DNA from 2 places in the Streptomyces sp. NPDC046860 genome. Region 1 is predicted to be linked to the other one. Evidence: riboswitches for the same ligand, from Rfam matches in the RefSeq annotation. Region 1 holds a riboswitch; the other holds the start of a gene.

What was found. A riboswitch is a leader RNA that binds a small molecule or an ion and turns the genes downstream of it on or off. The one in region 1 is predicted to bind glycine.
Region 2: it holds a riboswitch for glycine, as region 1 does, so the genes downstream of both, gcvP (aminomethyl-transferring glycine dehydrogenase) here and gcvT (glycine cleavage system aminomethyltransferase GcvT) in region 1, are expected to answer to the same signal.

Annotation. Positions count from the first base shown of each region.
Region 1 covers NZ_JBEYXQ010000001.1:550,403-554,834, forward strand. Annotated here, with positions in the region: gene glyA (serine hydroxymethyltransferase) at 1-1,015, opposite strand, end outside; gene gcvH (glycine cleavage system protein GcvH) at 1,031-1,408, opposite strand; gene gcvT (glycine cleavage system aminomethyltransferase GcvT) at 1,530-2,648, opposite strand; glycine riboswitch at 2,807-2,895, opposite strand; gene ABZ898_RS02430 (AAA family ATPase) at 3,076-3,741, shown strand; gene ABZ898_RS02435 (enhanced serine sensitivity protein SseB) at 3,806-4,432, shown strand, end outside.
Region 2 covers NZ_JBEYXQ010000002.1:454,933-459,364, reverse strand. Annotated here, with positions in the region: gene ABZ898_RS05655 (MerR family transcriptional regulator) at 1-62, shown strand, start outside; gene ABZ898_RS05650 (DNA polymerase IV) at 135-1,505, shown strand; gene ABZ898_RS05645 (PRC-barrel domain-containing protein) at 1,513-1,887, opposite strand; glycine riboswitch at 2,007-2,101, shown strand; gene gcvP (aminomethyl-transferring glycine dehydrogenase) at 2,275-4,432, shown strand, end outside.

The sequences.
Region 1 (4,432 bases):
CCTCGGCCTGCTGCCCGTCCAGCTCCGACTCACGCAGGTCCACCAGGATCAGGTGCACGTCGGTGCCGCCGGAGAGCACGTTCACCCCGGCCTCGCGGGCGTCCGGCGCGGTCAGCCGCTCGGCCAGGATGCGGGCACCCTCCACCGTACGACGCTGGCGCTCCTTGAAGCCCTCCGAGGCCGCGACCTTGAAGGAGACCGCCTTGGCGGCGATCACGTGCTCCAGCGGGCCGCCCTGGAAGCCGGGAAAGACCGAGGAGTTCAGCTTCTTGGCGAAGTCCTTCTTGGCCAGGATGATGCCGCCGCGCGGGCCGCCGAGCGTCTTGTGCGTGGTGGAGGTCACCACGTCCGCGTACTCGACCGGGTTCGGGTGCAGGCCCGCCGCGACCAGACCGGCGAAGTGCGCCATGTCCACCCACAGGTACGCCCCGGCCTCGTCCGCGATCCGGCGGAACTCCGCGAAGTCGAGCTGCCGCGGGTACGCCGACCAGCCCGCGATGATCACCTTCGGGCGGTGCTCCTTGGCGAGGCGCTCGACCTCGGCCATGTCGACCAGGCCGCTCTCCTCGTCGACGTGGTACGCGACCACGTCGAACTGCTTGCCGGAGAAGTTCAGCCGCATCCCGTGGGTGAGGTGGCCGCCGTGCGCCAGGTCGAGCCCGAGGATGGTGTCACCGGGCTGGGCCAGCGCGAACAGCGCCGCCTGGTTGGCGGAGGCGCCGGAGTGCGGCTGGACGTTGGCGTACTCGGCGCCGAACAGCTCCTTGAGCCGGTCGATGGCGATCTGCTCGGCCACGTCGACGTGCTCGCAGCCGCCGTAGTAGCGGCGGCCCGGGTAACCCTCGGCGTACTTGTTGGTCAGGACCGAACCCTGGGCCTCCATCACCGCGAGCGGTGCGAAGTTCTCGGAGGCGATCATCTCCAGGGTCGACTGCTGGCGGCGCAGCTCGGCGTCGACCGCGGCGGCGATCTCCGGGTCCAGCTCGTGCAGGGGCGTGTTCAGGACGTCAGTCATACGGCTTCCGGCTCCTCAGCCTGCGATGTAGGCGGTGTACTCGTCGGCGGTCAGCAGGTCCTCCGGCTGCGCGGCGACGCGCACCTTGAACAGCCAGCCGCCCTCGAAGGGCTCGGAGTTCACCAGCGAGGGGTCGTCCACGACGTCCTGGTTGACCTCGGTGATCTCACCGGAGACGGGGGAGTACAGCTCGGAGACCGACTTGGTGGACTCCAGCTCGCCGCAGGACTCGCCCGCGGTGACCTCGGCGCCGACCTCGGGGAGCTGCACGAAGACCACATCGCCGAGCGCGTTGGCCGCGTGCTCGGTGATGCCGACCGTCGACGCGCCGCCCTCGGCGGCCGACAGCCACTCGTGCTCCTTGCTGTAGCTCAACTGCTGCGGGTTGCTCATGACCAGAATTCTCCTGTACGCGAGGACGTGCTCGTCGGGGGAAAAGGGCTCGAACCGCTGAAGAGCGGGTGAAATGTGCGCAGGGTCACGCCGCGGGGCGGCCGCACCCGGCGCCGGTGTCCTACTTGGCGCGCTTGTAGAAGGGCAGCGCCACGACCTCGTACGGCTCGTGGCTGCCCCGGATGTCCACGCCCACACCCGCGGTCCCGGGCGCCGCGTGCGCGGCGTCGACGTAGGCGATGGCCAGCGGCTTGCCGAGGGTGGGGGAGGGGGCGCCGGAGGTGACCTCGCCGATCACCACGCCGTCCGCGACGACGGCGTACCCGGCGCGCGGCACCCGGCGGCCCTCGGCGACCAGGCCGACCAGGACGCGCGGCGGCTCGGCCTCGGCGCGCTCGGCGGCCTGCGCGAGCGCCTCGCGGCCGACGAAGTCGCCCTCCTTGCCGAACTTGACCACGCGGCCCAGACCGGCGTCGAAGGGCGTCAGCCCGGTCGTCAGCTCGTGCCCGTACAGCGGCATGCCCGCCTCCAGGCGCAGGGTGTCCCGGCAGGACAGGCCGCACGGGACCAGGCCGACGGCGGCGCCGGCCTCCATCAGCGCCTCCCACAGCTGCGGCGCGTGCTCGGGCTTCACGAACAGCTCGAAGCCGTCCTCGCCGGTGTAGCCGGTACGGGCGATCAGCGCGGGCACGCCCGCGACGGTGCCGGGCAGCCCGGCGTAGTACTTCAGGCCGTCGAGGTCGGCGTCGGTGACGGACTTGAGGATGCCGGGGGACTCCGGGCCCTGGACGGCGAGCAGCGCGTAGGCGTCGCGGTCGTCGCGGACCTCGGCGTCGAAGCCGGCCGCGCGCTCGGTCAGCGCGTCCAGCACGACCTGGGCGTTGGAGGCGTTGGCCACCACCATGTACTCGTGCTCGGCGAGGCGGTAGACGATCAGGTCGTCCAGGATGCCGCCGTCGGCCCGGCAGATCATGGTGTAGCGGGCGCGGCCCACACCGACCGAGGCGAGGTCGCCGACGAGGGCGTGGTTGAGCAGCGCGGCGGCCTGGGGGCCGGTCACCGTGATCTCGCCCATGTGCGAGAGGTCGAACAGTCCGGCCCGGGTGCGCACCGCCACGTGCTCGTCACGCTCGGAGCCGTAGCGCAGGGGCATGTCCCAGCCGGCGAAGTCGGTCATCGTCGCGCCGTGCGAGCGGTGCACGGCGTCGAGCGCGGTGTGACGGAGTTCGGTGCTACTCATCGGTCGTCTCCCAGGACAACGGGGATGGGGCGAGGAACGTTCCTCCCCATCTGTCATCGGAACCTGAGAGGTTCGCCATGACCCTCCCCGAGGGGGGTCGTCACGGCTTGCACCTTGGGTGGGGCCACTGCCGTCAGCGGCCCGCTTTTCAGATGTGCCTCGCCCACGCGGTAACGGTGCCTGAGAGATTCAAGGGAGGGACTTGCTCCTTCGGCGCCCCGGCTGGGGACTCTCCCGCGCGGATTCAAACGGCCGGTATGCAGTTGGCGGGCACATCATCGCACGGCCGGGCCCGGCCCTGAAGGGCCCACCGGCTGTGACATGCCCGTAGCCGTCCGGGGACCCAACCGGCGACCTCGCGCATTACCTTCTCTTTACATTGGTTGGGCACCAGATGACTGAAGCCCACAGGGGGAGGACGATCACGGTGAACAGACCCACGGTGTACGCCACGACCACCGGCATCCCGGTGCCGCAGCAGCCCGCGGCGCCCGTCCGCGAGCGCCGGGCCGGGCCGGTGCCGGCCGTCCGCGACCTGCGCGACCGCCCCGGCGGCGGCCCGCGCACCCTGCGCTTCGGCCCCCGCGACCTCGCCGTCGTCACCGGTCTGCCCGGCAGCGGCAAGTCCACCCTCATGCGCCGTACGGTCCCCGGCCACCGCGTCGACTCCCAGGACGCCCGCGACCGCTGGGCCGCCCGCCTCCCCGCCGCCCTCCCCTACGCGCTCTACCGCCCCCTGGTCCGCCTCGCCCACTACGCCGGGCTGCGCAGGGCCCTGCGCAGCGGCGAGGGCGTCGTCGTGCACGACTGCGGCACCCAGCCCTGGGTGCGCGCCTGGCTCGCCCGCGAGGCCCGCCGCCGGGGCGGCGCCCTGCACCTGATCCTGCTCGACGTGCCCGCCGCCACCGCCCGGCAGGGCCAGCGCGAACGCGGCCGGGGCGTCTCCCGGTACGCCTTCCGGCGCCACCGCTCGGTCACCGCCCGCCTGCTGGACGCCCTGGAGCACGGCGAGCGCCCCGCCGGCTGCGACGCGGTGGTCCTCATGGACCGCGCCTCGGCGAACGGCCTGAGCCGGATCGAGTTCGCCGAGTGAACCGCGGCACCCGTACCGGTTAGCCTTCTGCACCACAGCACGACTCCCAGCAGGCGGTAGGCACATGGACTTCCCGGCGGACCTTCCCGCGGACTTCCCGGCACAGGCACACCCCCACCCGCACGGCGGATGGCCCGGCAACGAACTGGAGGAGGTCCTCTCCGCCTCCCTCGGCATACCCGCGGCCGGCGCCCGCGTCGTCGAGGTGCTGGCGCGCAGCTTCGTGTGGATACCCCTGCCCAACGGCGGCGGCCCGCACAGCGGCCCCCTCGACCTGCCCACCGTCGACATCGACGGCCAGGTGTACGTCCCGGTCTTCTCCTCCGAGGAGCAGTTCCGCCAGTCGCCCGGCGGGCACCTCCCGCACACCGTCGCCCCCGCCGTGGAGTTCGCGCGCGGCCTGCCGCCGCAGGCGGGCGTCGTCATCAACCCCGGCGGGGTGGCCGGACTCCCGCTGCCCCCGGAGGCGGTGGCCGAACTGAGCCGCTCCGGGCGCACTCCGCTGGACGGTCCGGCCACGGGCGGCCGGGTCCGGCTCTTCGAGCCCGACTGGCAGGAGGACCCGGTGGACTTCCTCACCGCCGCCTCCGCCGAGTTCGCCGCGACCGGCGTGGTCGTCAGCGCCCGCCGCTGCCTCGCCGTCATCGAGACCGCCGAGCCGGTCCTGTTCGTCGGCGTCGAACTCTCCCAG
Region 2 (4,432 bases), on a different contig from region 1:
AGACGCTCATCGGGCACAACCCCGCCGATGAGCTGGCGCGGCGGCGCAACCGGGCCGTCTGAGGCCCGGCTGCGCCGGTCGCCGACGGCACCCGCGCGGCCGCGTTGTCAGTGGCGTGGTGCAGCATCGGACCTGTGAGAGACGCGCCCACCATCCTCCATCTCGACATGGACGCCTTCTTCGCCTCGGTCGAGCAGGCGTCCAAGCCGAGCCTGCGGGGAAAGGCCGTGGTCGTGGGCGGGATCGGGCCGCGCGGGGTGGTGGCCACCGCGTCGTACGAGGCACGGGTGTTCGGCGTGCACTCGGCCATGCCCACCGCCCAGGCGCGGCGGCTCGCGCCGAACGCCGCCTACCTCACGCCCCGCTTCGCGCTCTACCGCTCGATCAGCGACCAGGTGATGGCGCTGCTGCGGGAGTTGTCCCCGCTGGTGGAGCCGCTGAGCCTCGACGAGGCGTTCGTGGACCTGGAGGCCGGCGGCACGGCCTGGGACGAGGCCTCGGCCCGGGAGGCGGGAGTGCGGCTGCGCGCGGACATCAGGGCGGTGACGGGGCTGACCGGGTCGGTGGGGCTCGCCGCGTCCAAGATGCTCGCGAAGATCGCCTCGGAGCGGGCCAAACCCGACGGCCTCGTGCTCATCGAACCCGGCACCGAGCGGGCCCTGCTGGCGCCCATGCCGGTGCGGACCCTGCCCGGCGTCGGCCCCGCCACCGGCGACCATCTGCGGCGCGCCGGGATCACCACCGTCCTGGAACTGTCGGAGGCCGGCGAGGACGAACTGGTCCGGCTGCTCGGCAAGGCGCACGGCCATTCGCTGTACGCGATGGCGCTCGCCCGTGACGACCGGCCCGTGGTGGCCGAGCGGGAGGCCAAGTCCGTCTCGGTCGAGGACACCTACGCGGTGGACATCCACGACCGGCTGCGCATCGGCCTGGAGGTCCGCCGGCTCGCCGACCGGTGTGTACGGCGGCTGCGCGGGGCCGGACTCTCCGGGCGGACCATCGTGCTGAAGGTGCGGCGGTACGACTTCTCCACCCGGACCCGCTCCGAGACGCTGCGGGGCCCGACGGACGACCCCGCGGTGATCCGAGAGGCGGCCGCGCGGCTGCTGGACTCCGTGGACACCACCGGCGGGGTGCGGCTGCTCGGCGTCGGCGTCTCCGGGCTGGCCGACTACACCCAGGAGGACCTGTTCGCCCAGGCGGCGGGCGAGCCGGCCGAGGAGACCCCCGAGGAGAGCGCCCCCGACTTCGGTCCGCTCAAGCCCGAGCCCGCCGGGCCGGAGTGGCGGGCGGGCCAGGACGTGCGGCACCCCGAGTACGGCCATGGCTGGGTGCAGGGCAGCGGGCTGGGGCGGGTCACCGTGCGCTTCGAGACCCCGCTCTCCGGGCCGGGCCGGGTACGGACGCTGCGGGCCGACGACCCCGGCCTGACACCGGCCGACCCGCTGCCGCTGGTGGCGCGGGAGAGCGGGCCGGAGGAGGAGACCGGGGAGGGCGGCGGATGAGGGAGGCTCAGGACTCCTCGGCGCCCGCGACCTTGCCGAAGTCGCGGTCCGGGGTGGTCCGGGCGGAGGGGCCCACGTCGAGCCCGTAGTGGTGGTAGAGCTGGAGCTCCTGCTCGGGGGAGAGGTGACGGCCCACGCCGAAGTCGGGGGCGTCCTTGATGAGGGCGCGTTCGAAGGGGACGCGCAGCGTGCCCTCGACCAGCTCGCTGGGCTCCAGCGGGACGAACGCGTCGCGGGAGAAGAGGCCGGTGCGCACGGCCGCCCACTCCGGGACGCCGGTCGCGTCGTCGAGGTACACCTCGTCTATGGTGCCGATCTTGGTGCCGTCGCGGTCGAACGCCTTGCGGCCGATCAGGCTGCGCGGATCGATGTCGGTCTGCACGATCCCTCTCCCTCCACATGGTCGCAACTCATCCGTAGGCACTACGAAAGAGCAGAATCAGCCCGGCGGCCACTCGAACGCCGCGCTGATGACCCCGCTGGTACGCTGAACACGGCTGCTGACCCCGTGCGGGAGAGTCCTCCGAGCAATGCGGAGGCGCCGAAGGAGCAACTCCTCCCCGGAATCTCTCAGGCACCCGTACCGCACGGACGAGGTCACTCTGGAAAGCAGGGCGGGCGCCCACGGCTCCCGCTCTCACCGACGGTGAAAGCCGGGTTCCGCAGGTTCCCGGCGAAGCTCTCAGGTAAGAGATGACAGAGGGGGAGGCCGGTGGGCACCCGCGCCGTGGTGCCCTCGCAGGTCGCAGCGACCAGGAGGCCTCCGCACATGACCGCCCCTCGCACTCCGCTCACCGAGCTCGAAGCGGGTATCCCCTTCGAGCAGCGCCACATCGGGCCCGACCACGAGGCGCGCGCCAAGATGCTCGCGCAGGTCGGCTACGGCTCCCTCGACGAGCTGACCGCCGCCGCGGTGCCGGATGTGATCAAGAACGCCGACGCGCTCGACCTGCCCGGTGCCCGCACCGAGGCCGAGGTGATCGCCGAGCTGCGCGGTCTCGCCGACCACAACCAGGTCCTCGGCTCCATGATCGGCCTCGGCTACCACGGCACCTTCACCCCGCCGGTCATCCTGCGCAACGTCATGGAGAACCCCGCCTGGTACACGGCGTACACGCCGTACCAGCCGGAGATCTCCCAGGGCCGCCTGGAGGCCCTGCTGAACTTCCAGACGATGGTCGCCGACCTCACCGGGCTGCCCACCTCCGGCGCCTCCCTGCTGGACGAGGGCACCGCCGCCGCCGAGGCGATGGCGCTGTCCCGGCGCATGGGCAAGAACAAGAAGGGGCTCTTCCTGGTCGACGCGGACACCCTGCCGCAGACCATCGCCGTCATCCAGACCCGCGCCGAGCCGGCCGGTGTCGAGGTCGTCGTCGCCGACCTGAGCGACGGCATCCCGGCGGACATCGCCGCCCGCGACATCACCGGCGTCCTGCTCCAGTACCCCGGCGCCTCCGGTGCCGTACGCGACCTGAAGCCGGTCGTCGAGCAGGCGCACGGGCTGGGCGCCCTCGTCACCGTCGCCGCCGACCTGCTCGCGCTCACCCTGCTCACCTCGCCCGGCGAGCTGGGCGCGGACATCGCCATCGGCACCACCCAGCGCTTCGGCGTCCCCATGGGCTTCGGCGGGCCGCACGCCGGCTACATGGCCGTGCACGAGAAGTTCGCCCGCAGCCTGCCCGGCCGCCTGGTCGGCGTGTCCGTCGACGCCGACGGCCACCGCGCCTACCGCCTGGCGCTCCAGACCCGCGAGCAGCACATCCGCCGCGAGAAGGCCACCAGCAACATCTGCACCGCGCAGGTGCTGCTCGCCGTCATGGCCGGCATGTACGCCGTCTACCACGGCCCCGACGGCCTGCGGACCATCGCCCGCCGCACCCACCGCTACGCCACGATCCTCGCCGAGGGCCTGCGCGCCGGCGGGGTCGAGCTCGTGCACGGCGCCTACTTCGACACCCTCACCGCGCGCGTGCCCGGCAAGGCCGCCGAGGTCGTCGCCGCCGCCCGCGAGGGCGGGGTCAACCTGCGCCACGTCGACGCCGACCACGTCTCCCTGGCCTGCGACGAGACCACCAACCGGGCGCAGGTCGAGGCCGTCTTCGCCGCCTTCGGCGTCGAGGGCGACATCGAGGCGCTCGACGGGTCGGCCGAGGACACCCTGCCCGAGGTGCTGCTGCGCACCGACGACTACCTCACCCACCCGGTCTTCCACGAGCACCGCTCCGAGACGGCCATGCTGCGCTACCTGCGCAAGCTGTCCGACCGCGACTACGCGCTCGACCGGGGCATGATCCCGCTCGGCTCCTGCACCATGAAGCTGAACGCGACCACCGAGATGGAGCCGGTCACCTGGCCCGAGTTCGGCGCGCTGCACCCCTTCGCCCCCGCCGAGCAGGCCGAGGGCTACCTCACCCTCATCCGCGAGCTGGAGGACCGGCTCGCCGAGGTCACCGGGTACGACAAGGTCTCCCTCCAGCCCAACGCCGGTTCCCAGGGCGAGCTGGCCGGACTGCTCGCCGTACGCGCCTACCACCGGGCCAACGGCGACGCGCAGCGCACGATCTGCCTCATCCCGTCCTCCGCGCACGGCACCAACGCGGCGAGCGCGGTGATGGCCGGGATGAAGGTCGTCGTCGTGAAGACCGCCGGGGACGGCGAGATCGACGTCGAGGACCTGCGCGCGAAGATCGAGCAGCACCGCGACGAGCTGTCCGTGCTGATGATCACCTACCCGTCGACGCACGGCGTCTTCGAGGAGCATGTCGCCGACATCTGCGCCCAGGTGCACGACGCGGGCGGCCAGGTGTACGTGGACGGTGCCAACCTCAACGCCCTGGTCGGCCTCGCCAAGCCGGGCCACTTCGGCGGCGACGTCTCCCACCTGAACCTGCACAAGACGTTCTGCATCCCGCACGGCGGCGGCGGCC